Regions from separate parts of the Vibrio aerogenes genome, predicted to be linked through region 2. Evidence: predicted binding sites of a transcription regulator. Region 2 holds the regulator's gene; each other region holds the start of a gene.
What was found. The regulator PurR, encoded in region 2, represses purine synthesis genes. The targets are predictions, from matches to a motif close to TNANGNAAACGTTTNCNTNA.

Region 1 (4,487 bases), 1.0 Mb from region 2:
TGCACCGGAGCGGATATTATGTCCACTCCGGTTTTTTATATCTTTGGTCTCAGAAAGAATGCTGATGATCCGGTCATTTGATTGAAAATCCCCTATCCATATCTGTTTCATCCATATATCCCACCAGACAAACAAATGGTAAACTCCGGACAATGGTATATCTGAGGCTTCAGATTACCGGATTGTAGTCGTCGAATCACGTTTGGAGTCCTGCTTATGTCCCAGGAAGATTTCAATCTGTTTCAGCAGATGGTTCAGGGGGTAAAACCTTTAAGTCATGATACAGCCGAGCTGAAAACCAGTCACCAGGCCACTGAGGCGCAGTTAGCCCGGCGGGAAGCGGCTGAGTTTATCAATAAAGATGATGAAGATTATCTTTCCTTAAATCATGCACCGATGCTTAAGCCTTATGATGTCATTGCATTTAAAAGAAATGGTGTACAGGATGGCGTTTACAGGAAATTACGTCTGGGAAAGTATCCGCTTCAGGCCAGGTTAGATCTTCACCGCCATACTCTCGAACAAGCCAGAAAAGAAATCATCAGATTTATCGATCAATGTAATAAAATGGATATCAGGACGGTTGTGATTGTTCATGGCAAAGGGGAACGCTCCAATCCTCCTGCATTGCTCAAAAGTTTTATTGCTCACTGGATGCCACAAATTGATAACGTTCAATGTGTTCACAGCGCCCAGCCTCAGCATGGTGGAACCGGCGCAGTTTATGTACTACTCAGAAAAAGTCAGGCACAAAAGCTGGAAAACCGGGAACGTCATCAAAAAAGACATCCAATCTCCTGAACAGAAACGGAGATAAAAAATACGGGTTGATATGACTCAACCCGTATTTTCTTACTTAATTTATCACTTCGTACCAATGATTACTTCGTACCAAAAATCTTATCGCCCGCATCACCGAGTCCGGGGACGATATAGCCTTTATCATTCAGCTTTTCATCAATTGCTGCTGTATAAAGTTCCACATCAGGGTGGGCTTTTTCTAATGCTTCAATCCCTTCAGGCGCAGCAACCAGAACTAACACTTTGAAGTTTTTGCAGCCCTTTGATTTCAGCAAATCAATGGTCGCAATCATCGAACCACCAGTGGCAAGCATCGGATCCACAACAAGTGCGATACGTTCCTCAATATTTGAAGCGATTTTGTTGAAATAAGGAACAGGCTGAAGGGTTTCTTCATCACGGTAGATACCCACCACACTAATCCGGGCACTGGGAATGTGCTCCAGCACACCATCCATCATGCCAAGCCCGGCTCTCAGAATCGGCACAACAGTGACTTTTTTCCCTTTCAGTTGATCAACCTCAACCGGTCCATCCCAACCTTCAATCGTCACTTTTTCTGTTTCAAAATTTGCGGTTGCTTCATAAGTCAATAAACTACCGACCTCAGTCGCCAGTTCACGAAAACGCTTTGTGCTGATATCCCCTTCCCGCATCAGGCCTAATTTGTGTTTGACCAAAGGGTGTTTAATTTCAACAACTTTCATCTACATCTCCGACAATAATCTCATCAATAAACTTGCTGATTATATACTGAAATGTGACCTGACGTCAGAACACAAACGGATTACATGAGTCAATTTCATAGCCGTTACATAAAAAAATCTGTACCACACACACAAATTAGCCGACGATCCCGTTCATTGATGCCTCATATACCCAAGTGACCTCAAGATGCAGGATTCAGAGCGCCATCAACAGGTCCGGTTCAAGGAAAAGAACTGAAGGAATGCACCCGCCTTTCGAAGTTATTTGACGCAGAAATGGACCTGTTGATGCGCTCCCGAAGGGCGAGATTGATTGGCTCCTGCCCTGTGTTACTGATTTTCAACGTAGAATGACTATGTTTACAAATCAGTGCCTTGGTCAGAAGCCAATCAACTCTCGCTGAACATGCATCTTAAGGTCACTTGGGTATATCGCCTTGACAGGCGGTTATCATTTCTTCTGCTATTTTCCCTGAACCTGACTGGGTTGATAAAACTCTGAATCCAGCATCTTGAGGTCACCTGAGTATAAATCAGCAAAAATGATTTTTTCAGACAAGAAAATACACGCAAACGTTTTCCTTTTATTATTTTCCCTTGTAGAATAGCGCCGTTTTCATATCCAACTAACAAACGAGGACGACCCCGTGACTGGACAAAACAAGTCTCTGAGTTACAAAGATGCCGGTGTAGACATTGATGCAGGTAATGCACTTGTTGACAGAATTAAAGGTGCAGTAAAACAGACCCGACGCCCTGAAGTAATGGGAGGTTTAGGTGGTTTTGGTGCACTATGTGAAATCCCTGCTAAATATTCTCATCCTGTACTTGTCTCTGGTACCGATGGCGTAGGCACAAAACTACGTCTGGCTCTGGATATGAAAAAACATGATACGATCGGAATCGATTTAGTCGCGATGTGCGTCAATGATCTGATTGTTCAGGGGGCTGAACCTCTTTTTTTCCTCGATTATTATGCAACCGGAAAACTGGATGTCGATACCGCAGCTGATGTCGTCTCAGGTATTGCTGAGGGATGTCAATCAGCTGGATGTGCATTAATCGGCGGTGAAACGGCTGAAATGCCCGGCATGTATGAAGGTAACGATTATGATGTTGCTGGTTTTTGCGTCGGTGTTGTCGAAAAAGAAAATATCATCGATGGATCAAAAGTCAGTGCAGGTGACAGCCTGATTGCTGTAGGTTCAAGTGGCCCTCATTCAAATGGTTTTTCTCTTATTCGTAAAATCCTGGAAGTTTCCGGCGCTGATTTAAGTGAAAAGCTGGAAAATAAAACCATTGGTGAACACCTGCTGGAACCCACAAAAATCTATATCAAATCTGGTTTAAAACTGATTGCAGAACATGATATTCATGCAATTTCTCATATTACCGGTGGTGGTTTCTGGGAAAATATCCCAAGAGTGCTTCCTGAGAATACAAAGGCAGTCATTCAGGGAAATAGCTGGGAATGGCCGGAAATCTTCAAGTGGCTTCAGGCTCAGGGAAATGTCGAGACCCATGAAATGTACCGGACATTTAACTGTGGTGTCGGGCTCATCATCGCCCTTCCTTCTGAGCAGGCTCACTCTGCAGTTGAACTTTTAAAGGCAGAAGGTGAAAATGCATGGATTATCGGTCAGATCGAACAAGCCGACACGAATGAAGAACAGGTTGAGATAAAGTAATTTAATGAAAAATATTGTTGTATTAGTTTCAGGAAACGGGACGAATTTGCAGGCGATTATCGATGCCTGCGATTCAGATATCACGAACGGGAAAGTGACCGCTGTTTTCTCAAATAAAGCAGATGCATTTGCTCTGGAACGAGCCAAACAAGCCGGTGCCAGTGCAATTTTTGTTGATCCCAAATCGTTTGATACCAGAGATGCTTTTGATCGCTCTTTAATGGAGCAAATTGATCAGTTTGAACCAACGCTGATTATACTTGCTGGATATATGCGGATCCTCAGTGGAGAATTTGTTCGCCATTACATGGGTAAAATGATCAATATCCATCCATCTCTTCTGCCAAAATATCCGGGACTGAATACTTATCAACGAGCAATCTTGGCCGGTGACGAGGAACACGGCACCAGCGTTCATTTTGTAACTGAACAACTCGACGGCGGACCGGTCATCCTTCAGGCGAAAGTTCCTATTGACGATGATGATACAATCGACACTCTGACGAAAAAGGTCCAAACTGAAGAACACCGCATTTATCCTCTGGTCGCGAAGTGGTTTATTGAAGAGCGTGTAAGGATGGAAAACGGCATTGCATACTTTGATGATAAAGAACTTGGCGTTCACGGTTACACCGGTCCTCATAACTGATTGTGTCCTTATAACTGATGATGTCCTCATAAATGATTGTTTGGTTGGCCATCGTGGCCTTCATGCAAACATATCAGACACAAAAAAAGAGAAAGGCAACACCTTTCTCTTTTTTCAAACAATCACCGGAGCGAAGTACTAATCACATGAAGCCGGAGCCTAACAACCGGGTTTCGCCTCAGCAAAAGGCACATCTTTCAATAACGCAGCATTGCTTTCTATCAGTTCTCCACAATGAAAAACGTTATACTCTCCCGGCTTCATCCGGGTCCACGCCTCATTAGCCGTTAAAGGCTGAGTTGCAATCACCGTGACAATATCCTCCGGGGAGGTCTCTTCCTGAAAATTAACTTCAACATCCTCATCGATCAATGTGGCTTTACCAAAAGGCGCCTGACGGGTGATCCAGTACAGATGATTCGTACAATAGCTCATGACATACTCACCATCTGTCAGCAGCATATTAAAGACCCCCATCTCTTTTAACTGATCACAGCAGGAAGCAATGTAACGATATACATCTTTCATGTTAGCCGGCGGCAGAGGATAAACATCATCCAGCTTTTTCAGTAACCAGCAGAAAGCCTGCTCACTATCTGTCTGACCAACCGGCCGATGATTTTCCGTATCAAGATCTTCAAA
Region 2 (4,487 bases):
AAAAGCATTGCCAGTGGCACTTCAGGAGCTGGGTCATCAAATTAATGTTGTCATGCCAGGTTATCATGCAGTTCCAGACAAAAATAACATGAAAATAATTTATGAGACTGCTCTGACTCACTGGCCGTATACACCTTATAAAGTCCGGCTATCATCACTTGATAGTATCAATATTTATTATATCGATTGTGACACCTATTTTGACCGGACGGGGCTTTATTCTGAATATAACCGAGCTTATGCTGACAATGGAGAACGATTTGGCTTTTTCTCTGCGGCAGTACTTGATATCTTACCAAAACTGGATATTCGTCCTGATATCATACATACCAATGACTGGCACACCGGGTTGATTCCCTTTCTTCTTAAGACCCGATACGCAAACGATGAATTTTATCAGTCGATCAGAAGTGTACTAACAATTCATAATGCTTTGTTTAAAGGAATTTTCTCCTATGATGAACTTGAGGTGATTCCGGAACTGCATCTCAATGGAATGGAGTTTTTACAATATGGTCAAGGGTATGTAAGTACACTCAGGGCCGGGATTGCGTTTGCTGATAAAATTAATGCAGTTAGTCCAAATTATGCAGCTGAGCTACTCACACCTTTAGGATCCCACGGACTCGTCGATGATTTTGTCCATAAAGCAAAAGATTTGTACGGGATTATTAACGGATGTGATTACTCCGAATGGAATCCACAGACTGATACTTATATTCCCCGGAATTACTCTTCAGAAACGGATTCGTTACGGGAAGGAAAACAGACTTGTAAAAGGCTTTTACAGGAAGAATTACAGTTGCCTGTGAGAGACGTGCCTGTATTTGGTATGGTTTGCCGCCTCACCCAGCAAAAAGGATTTCATTATTTATTACCAATACTGGAGCTTTTTCTTCTGAATGATGTTCAGCTGGTTATTGTTGGGACGGGTGAGCCGGAGATTGCCAATCAATTACATCAGGTTGCTTTGTCTTCACCTGATAAATTTGCCTTTGTTGATGCATACAGTAATCACTTTGCTCATATGGTTGAAGCGGGTGCCGATTTCTTTTTGATGCCTTCTGAGTTTGAGGCCTGTGGCTTAAACCAGATATATAGTATGGCTTATGGCACGTTACCTATTGTCAGAGAAGTCGGGGGACTGAAGGACACCGTTTTCGATTGCCATAAATATCCTGATAAAGCGACTGGTTTTAGCTTTTCAGAGCCGGATGGAAAGGCGCTGCTGGTTTGTATGCAACGTGCTTTACTATTTTATCTGCAACAACCTGAAGAGATGCTTAAAATTCAGCAAAGAGCCATGCAGCTCGATTTTAGCTGGAAGGATTCAGCGAAAGAGTATGTCCGGATGTACCGGACAGCGCTGATGACGTCATCCGCAAGGTAAATTTTCTGAATAAAAAAAGCACCTGAAAACAGGTGCTTTTACTAAGACTTGGCCAATAATTATATATGCCAATTATAACAAATTAGCCAGTTCCTCACGACGTGATTTCGGAATAACCGACCAGTGTTTACCTTCTATGGCGCCTTCAGGTGCCCACAACAACTCAAGAGATGGCTGAGTTGTTGGATGAGTTTCCTGAATTGCCTTATAAGCCTGAATCGCTCCTTTCTCATGAAGATCAGCGACAGAATTAATACCTGCTTTTCTCAGCATGCGTTCTGTTGCCAAACGTAGATTAGGAAGATCTTTCAATCGTTGTGGTTTTGTGACCTCTTGTGATTCTTTTTCAAGTTTAGCCGTTTTAAAAGCCTGCGTTGCAATAGTGAGTATCTTTGATTTGTCCTTCCAGTATTCCGCAGGAAGTGCGTAATACTTAGTGACAACGGGGAACCCGCGCTTTGCATAGACATAAGGCTCAAACTCTTGCTCCTTGAATGTCTCTAGTGAGTTGGAATCTGCTCGTATATGTAACTTGTCCTTAACGACAAGTGCAAACATGATATCTTCAACAAAAATACCAAATCCGCCAAACATTGAGCGAGATTTAACACGTCCCAGCTGCTCAAATAGCTGCATTGAATTTTTAAGGGTTGGTTTATCCATGCTTTTCGTCTCGGTGTATTTTTAAATGAATACGCCACCAAAATCAGGTCCGAGAATTTAGCAAAATAATGCAGAAAATATGTTAGTAAGACGTCAGTAAATGACGAACTATGAAATGCATTTTTGCCATCGGTAACCCCGCTACCTACCACTCTCTGGTTTAGGCCGGAGGCTTTGCGTCCCACCTTTTCAGATGGTTTGCCCTGTGCGTGACACTTTTTTCTAATGTTTAATTAACAATTGAAAAACGATAAATAGATGCTAGCATCTATTCGCAAATGTGATTTTAGTCCAAATTATGCGGTAGATCAACTAATAGCGTATGAACTAAACATTTTTTTTAATTCATGCGTGTTCATATACATAATATGGCGGACAATTATGACCGATTATTTAATTTTTTGACAGTATCACGAGCAACGATTTCGGGATGCATTTCAAATATTCGACGCTCATGTTCTTTGTTTTTGATACGCTCAAGCAAAATTTCGAAAGCGTTTTTGCCTACACGTCTTTTGGGTTGATGAATTGTTGTCAACGGAGGGGAGAAATATTCAGAAATCTCAATGTTGTCATAGCCAATGACTGACATATCATCGGGAATTTTTATCCCCCGTTGCTGAAGCCGGCTCATGAGTCCTAAAGCCATGGTGTCATTAAAACAGAAAATAGCGGTTGGCTTTTCATCCATAGCAATAATTTTATCTGCAGCCAAAACAGCCGTATCACATTCAAAGTTACCTTCCAAAATCCAGTCATCATTGGTCGGTAAATTTGCTTCAGACATTGCCCTGCGGTATCCCAGAATACGTTCTTTACAAATAGCCTTGGAGAGTTGTCCGCTTAAACAGGCAATTTTTTTATGGCCATGATCAATCAGATACTTCGTTGCCAGATAACCGCCTTCTTCGGAGTTATCAATGATTTTATCTGCCTGAGAACTTTCCGGCCCCCAGTCCATAACAACTTTAGGAATATCCTGATAGCCATCGAGCATATCCAGCAAGACTTCGGTCAGATCAGAACAAATGACGAGGATGCCATCTACTCTTTTTTCAGCAAGCATACGAATATAATCACGTTGTTTTTCATATAGCCCGCCGGTATTACATAAGATGAGCGTGTATCCCTGGCGATAACAATAACTTTCCACACCGTCGATCACCTCTGAGAAAAAAGGGTTAGTCGACTGAGTAACTAACATGCCTATCGTCCGGGTTGAATTGCATTTCAGACTTCGAGCCACAGCACTGGGTGCATAGTTTAATGATTTTACTGCTTCCAGTACTTTTTCCTGAGTTGCCTCAGCAACAAAACGTGTTTTATTAATCACGTGCGAAACAGTTGTCGTTGATACACCCGCAAGGCGGGCAACATCTTTTATTGTAGCCATAGGTATATACTCTTTCGCTGAAGGTCTGTAATGTCATTGATGAAAATAACAACTTCTGCGGCATCAATTATTTGAAAACGTGAAATTTTAAAGCTCAGCTCCGGGAATAGCAATCCAAAACCCCGAATTTATATCATAACTTCACTCAGGCAGATTGTTTTGTGAATTATGTATTATCATCCGGTGAGCCTGAGACGGCTGCTTCCTGACTTGAAACCCATTTCTTTAACTGTTGCCAGAGTTGTCCTAATGTTTCGTGCCAGTATTTTTCTGTTTGTTCCAGATATAAGGATTTTGGTGCATATTTTTCCCATGGCTGCGCAATATCTTTCAATGACAGATAGTTGGTTGGTGCCGGAACCGGATCTAATCCTGCAGACCTGAATTCGTGCAGTGCCCGTTTCATATGGCTCGCTGAAGTAACAAGCACCAGCTTTTGATTACCAATGAAATTTGCCGCTTGTTGCGCTTCTTCCCACGTATCCCGTGCGTTCTCTAACAGAATAATGTCAGACTTTGCCACACCAAGTGACAGCGCTACTTTTGCCAGCATACGGGCGTGACTTAACCTTGTTTGTGCTGCATATCCTGAGAGAATCAGCTTTGCGCCCGGATACATACGCATGATCCGGATACCTTCTGTCAGTCGCATCAGGGCTGTTCTGCTGATTTGCGATGTTGGAGGGATTTGGCTGTCAACAACATGTCCACCACCGAGAACCATCACATAGTTAACCGTCCCCTCAATGGGCAGAAAAGCAGAATACTGACGTTCCAGAGGAGCCAGCAGACGACTTGAAACAGGCTGAAATGATGCCATAAAAAGGCATACATAAGAGAACAGAACGATCAGACAACCAGTCTTTCTTTTCGTTGTAAACATGATCAACATCAACCCGATAAAGCCAATTAATAGCAACGAGGGAAGAGGCATCAGAAATGCAGAAACGATTTTTTTTAGTGCAAACATATAAAAATAGTCCGAAAAATCAGCAATTGAGAATAAAAACGATTAATCCCTCTTTATTCCTGCCATTCCTG
Region 3 (4,487 bases), 1.9 Mb from region 2:
CTTTTAATCAGATGGCGAAAGGTATTCAGGACTTAGAAGCTGATCGGGCTTTATTGATGGCCGGGATCAGCCATGATTTAAGGACGCCACTGACCCGGATACGTTTGGCAACGGAAATGATGTCTCCTGAGGATAGTTATCTTGCGGAAGGTATTATCAGTGATACCGAAGAATGCAATGAAATTATCAGCCAGTTTATGGATTATCTGAAGCCGGTGCAGACTCAGTCGTTTAAGGAAGTTGATCTGGAAGAGGTTCTCAGAGATATCGTCAAGGCTGCGGAAGTGAATCATACCAAGCCGGAAATGAATGTTGCCGGTTCTCTGAAATATGCCTGGGGAAACCCGATTGCAATTAAACGGGCAGTCAGCAATTTAGTTGTAAATGCGATTCGTTATGGAAACGGGTGGGTGAAAGTCAGTGCCGGAATGACGGCCGATCAAGCGCTGGTCTGGCTGTGTGTTGAAGATAATGGTCCGGGCATCAGCGAAGAGCAGATGACTAAAGTCTTTGAACCATTTACTCAGGGCGATACTGCCAGAGGTTCTGAAGGAAGCGGATTGGGGCTGGCAATTGTAAAACGAATTGTCAGCCAGCATCATGGTTCGGTATCAATGAACAATCGCTCTGAAGGGGGCCTGAAAGTTCAGATCAGTTTTCCTGCTATAAAGTGAAAGCCGCGGAATTGAATGGCCGAATGTCTCCGGGGTTCCGGTACCTCCGGCCAAATCATCTCTGTTATTCAGCGGCAGAGTGGTCTGCAGACGTTTCTGTAAAGGTATCATGGCTTATGACATCTTCACTGCTGTCAGCCTGTAGCACTGTGCTGTTGTTTGCTTTCTGGTCTTTTTCAGGTAAAACCAGATTCAGGAGAATTGCTGTGATTCCTCCGGCAGCAATGCCTGATGAAAAAATATTTTTGATGAACTCAGGCATGAATTGCAGAATTTCAGGTTTTTGCGCGATACCCAGACCCATTGAAAACGACAGAGCCATAATCAGAATGGCACGACGATCCAGCTCGACACGCGAGATAATCCGGACTCCGGCAGCCGCAATCGTGCCAAACATGACAATGGTTGCACCACCAAGGACTGGTTCCGGAATTTGCTGCACAAAGGCAGCAACACCCGGGAATAAACCTAACAATACCAGCATACCTGAAATAAAATATCCGACGTAACGGCTGGCAACACCCGTCAACATGATTACACCATTGTTTTGACTGAATGTTGAATTCGGGAAGCTGTTAAATACCGCAGCTAAGGCAGAATTCAGGCCATCCGCGAGTACACCGCCTTTTAATCTTTTGATATAAACAGGGCCTTTCACAGGTTCTCCGGAAACTTCTGATGTGGCGGTAATATCTCCAATTGCTTCCAGTGCGGTAATCAGAAATATCAGCACCAGAGGGATAAACAGCGACCAGTCAAAACTCAGTCCGAATTGCATGGGGACAGGCAGGGCAATCAGTTTGCTTTCACTGTGACCTGAAAAATCGATCATTCCCATGCAAAAGGCCATCACGTATCCCACCAACATCGCAATGACGATAGAAGCGACACGAATATATGGATTCGCGGAGCGGTTGAGAATCACAATCAGGCCGAGTACAGCCCCCGCCAGTGCCAGTTTATCCAGACTGCCAAAACTACCATCACTCAATGCGGCATATCCACCTCCCATTGAAATCAGGCCAACCTGAATGAGCGTCAAACCAATCAGGGTAACAACAATGCCGGAGACTAATGGCGTAATAATCCGCTGTGCGTAGGTCAGAATTCTGGACAGAATAATTTCGGCAAATGATGCGACGAGTATGGTGCCAAAAATGGCGGCCATCATGGTATTGATATCCGCGCCGCCTGCTTTGAGTGACATGCCTGCGCCGATAATCGGGCTGAGAAAGTTAAAGCTGGTGCCCTGAATAGAAAGTAAGCCTGAACCGACCGGACCGAAAGTCCGGATTTGAATAAAAGAAGAAATCCCGGAGGCAAACAGTGACATACTGATGATTGTATTGGTTTGGTCGGCGGGTACGCCCAACGTCTGGCAGATGATTAAGGAAGGCGTAATGACGGCCACAAACATCGCCAGCAAATGCTGCAGCGCTGCAAAAGTGGTTTGTGGCAAAGGTGGCTTATCATTGAGTTGATAGACTAATTCAGATTTTTTAGTCGTCATATTCTGTGTACCGGTATTCAAATTAAATTAAAAAATCCCTGAACAGATTGTGAGGTAATTTATTATTGTGGGGAATTTGCTCAGAATGAAAATTGAGCGGAATTATAGTGAATTTTGTCATAATAGCAAACGTTTGCTTTTTGTCGCCGGCAACACAGAGGAAAAATATTCAGGCTTTTGAGTAAATATCTTTATCTGTTAACCAGCGATCAATGATCGCCTGAGCATTTTGTGGGTAATGGTCGTGAATATAGCGGGCGATTTTCTGAACTTCCGGGATCAGGTATTGGTCCCGGAGTAAGTCGGCAATTTTGAAATCAGCTAAACCGGTTTGTTTTGTTCCTAACAGCTCGCCCGGGCCCCGAATTTCGAGATCTTTTTGCGCGATGACAAAACCATCACTGCTGTCACGCATGACGGCAAGGCGTTTTTGAGCTGTTTTAGAAAGCGGCGGATGATAAAGGAGGACACAGTGACTGGCGACCGAGCCACGACCAACCCTGCCTCTTAACTGGTGAAGCTGTGCAAGTCCGAGTCGTTCCGGGTTCTCAATAATCATCAGACTTGCGTTTGGTACATCAACTCCGACTTCGATGACAGTTGTCGCAACCAGCAGATGGAGCTCGCCGGATTTGAAATTTTGCATCACAGACTGTTTTTCTGCGGCCTTCATGCGCCCGTGAACCAGCCCGATGTTTAAATCAGGTAGCTGATGTTTCAATGTCTGTGTCAGTTCTTCTGCAGCCTGTGCTTCCAGAACTTCAGACTCATCGATCAAAGTACAAACCCAATAAGCCTGTTTTCCTTCTGACAAACACGCATGACGAATACGTTCAATAATATCATTCCGTTTTGTTTCCGGGATAGCAACGGTCTGCACCGGAGTTCGTCCCGGTGGGAGTTCATCAATGACAGACGTTTCCAAATCTGCGTAAGCTGTCATCGCCAGTGTACGTGGAATCGGTGTGGCCGTCATAATCAACTGGTGAGGATAGCACCCATTTTTGCCGCCTTTTTCCCGGAGTTCCAGCCGTTGATGCACCCCAAAACGGTGTTGTTCGTCAATGATAATTAATGCAAGGTGATGAAAACTGACCTGTTCCTGAAATAAAGCGTGCGTCCCAACAATCATACTGACGTCACCTTGAGCGATTTCAGCTATGGCCTGTTCTTTTGCTTTGCCTTTCTGTTTACCAGCCAACCAGCCAACCTTGATACCCAGCGGGGAAAACCAGGTTTTAAAGTTGATTGCATGTTGTTCGGCAAGTAATTCGGTTGGCGCCATTAACGCGACCTGATAGCCATGGCTGATCGCTCTGAGTGCCGCCATTGCAGCAACTAATGTTTTGCCTGAGCCTACATCTCCCTGAACCAGACGCATCATCGGATGTGACTGTGCCAGATCAGATTCTATTTCCCTGACGACTCTGTCCTGAGCATGGGTCGGACTGAAAGGGAGCTGGTCGAGCAGTTGTTGTTTAAAGGGTTCGGAATGAGTTAACGGCAGTGCCTGTTCTTGCTGTCCCTGATGACGGATTGCCAGCATCGACAGATTCTGTGCCAGCAGTTCTTCCATGATTAACCGTAACTGGGCGGGATGATGTCCTTTTTCAAAGCGTTCCGTATCAATGTCGGCAGAAGGGCGGTGAATGATATGTAAAGCCTGAGTCATGGTGATCTGATGATCATACAAACCTTCCGGCAATAGTTCCTGTACCGCAGACTTATCGAGCAGCTCTAATGCCTGATCGGTCAGCTGGCGCAGGGTTAACTGTCTGAGACCTTCGGTGGCCGGATAAACCGGAGTCAGATTGGCTTCTTCTTTGACGGGGACGTCTGGCTGGTAAAACTTGTATTCCGGGTGAATTATTTCAAGTCCGGACATGCCTCTTTTTATCTCGCCGTAAACATGAATATATTTGCCTTCGGTGAAACTGTTCTTCATGGCTGCATTGAAATTGAAGAAGCGTAATGACAACGTGCCATGACCATCGCTCATCTTTACGGTCAGCATTTTTTTTCTGCCAAATGATGCATTGACCGCCATCACCTGTCCCTGTGTCGCACACCATAATCCGGCATGCAGTTGATTCACAGGATAGATGCGGGTTCTGTCTTCATAACGGGACGGCAGGTGAAACAAAAGATCCTGAACCGTGTTCAATCCGATTCTGCTAAGTTTCTCAGCAATTTTTATCCCAACACCTGAGAGTGAAGTTAAAGGAATTGCGTTGAGCAGTTGTGACATAAACGAACAGGCTCACTTGAATGGGTGAATTAACTCTGGTTATTCAACCATTGAA

Region 1: the regulator PurR is predicted to act here: its motif matches at 2,074-2,093, upstream of purM (phosphoribosylformylglycinamidine cyclo-ligase).
Region 3: the regulator PurR is predicted to act here: its motif matches at 2,306-2,325, upstream of OCV29_RS01040 (uracil-xanthine permease family protein).

What each region holds. Positions count from the first base shown of each region.
Region 1 covers NZ_AP024861.1:3,154,260-3,158,746, forward strand. Annotated here, with positions in the region: gene smrA (DNA endonuclease SmrA) at 217-801, shown strand; gene upp (uracil phosphoribosyltransferase) at 882-1,508, opposite strand; gene purM (phosphoribosylformylglycinamidine cyclo-ligase) at 2,156-3,196, shown strand; gene purN (phosphoribosylglycinamide formyltransferase) at 3,201-3,845, shown strand; gene OCV29_RS13990 (class II glutamine amidotransferase) at 4,005-4,487, opposite strand, start outside.
Region 2 covers NZ_AP024861.1:2,145,208-2,149,694, reverse strand. Annotated here, with positions in the region: gene glgA (glycogen synthase GlgA) at 1-1,390, shown strand, start outside; gene OCV29_RS09530 (TfoX/Sxy family DNA transformation protein) at 1,463-2,053, opposite strand; cyclic di-GMP riboswitch class I at 2,182-2,266, opposite strand; gene purR (HTH-type transcriptional repressor PurR) at 2,433-3,446, opposite strand; gene elyC (envelope biogenesis factor ElyC) at 3,613-4,416, opposite strand.
Region 3 covers NZ_AP024861.1:227,984-232,470, forward strand. Annotated here, with positions in the region: gene envZ (two-component system sensor histidine kinase EnvZ) at 1-674, shown strand, start outside; gene OCV29_RS01040 (uracil-xanthine permease family protein) at 739-2,184, opposite strand; gene recG (ATP-dependent DNA helicase RecG) at 2,354-4,432, opposite strand.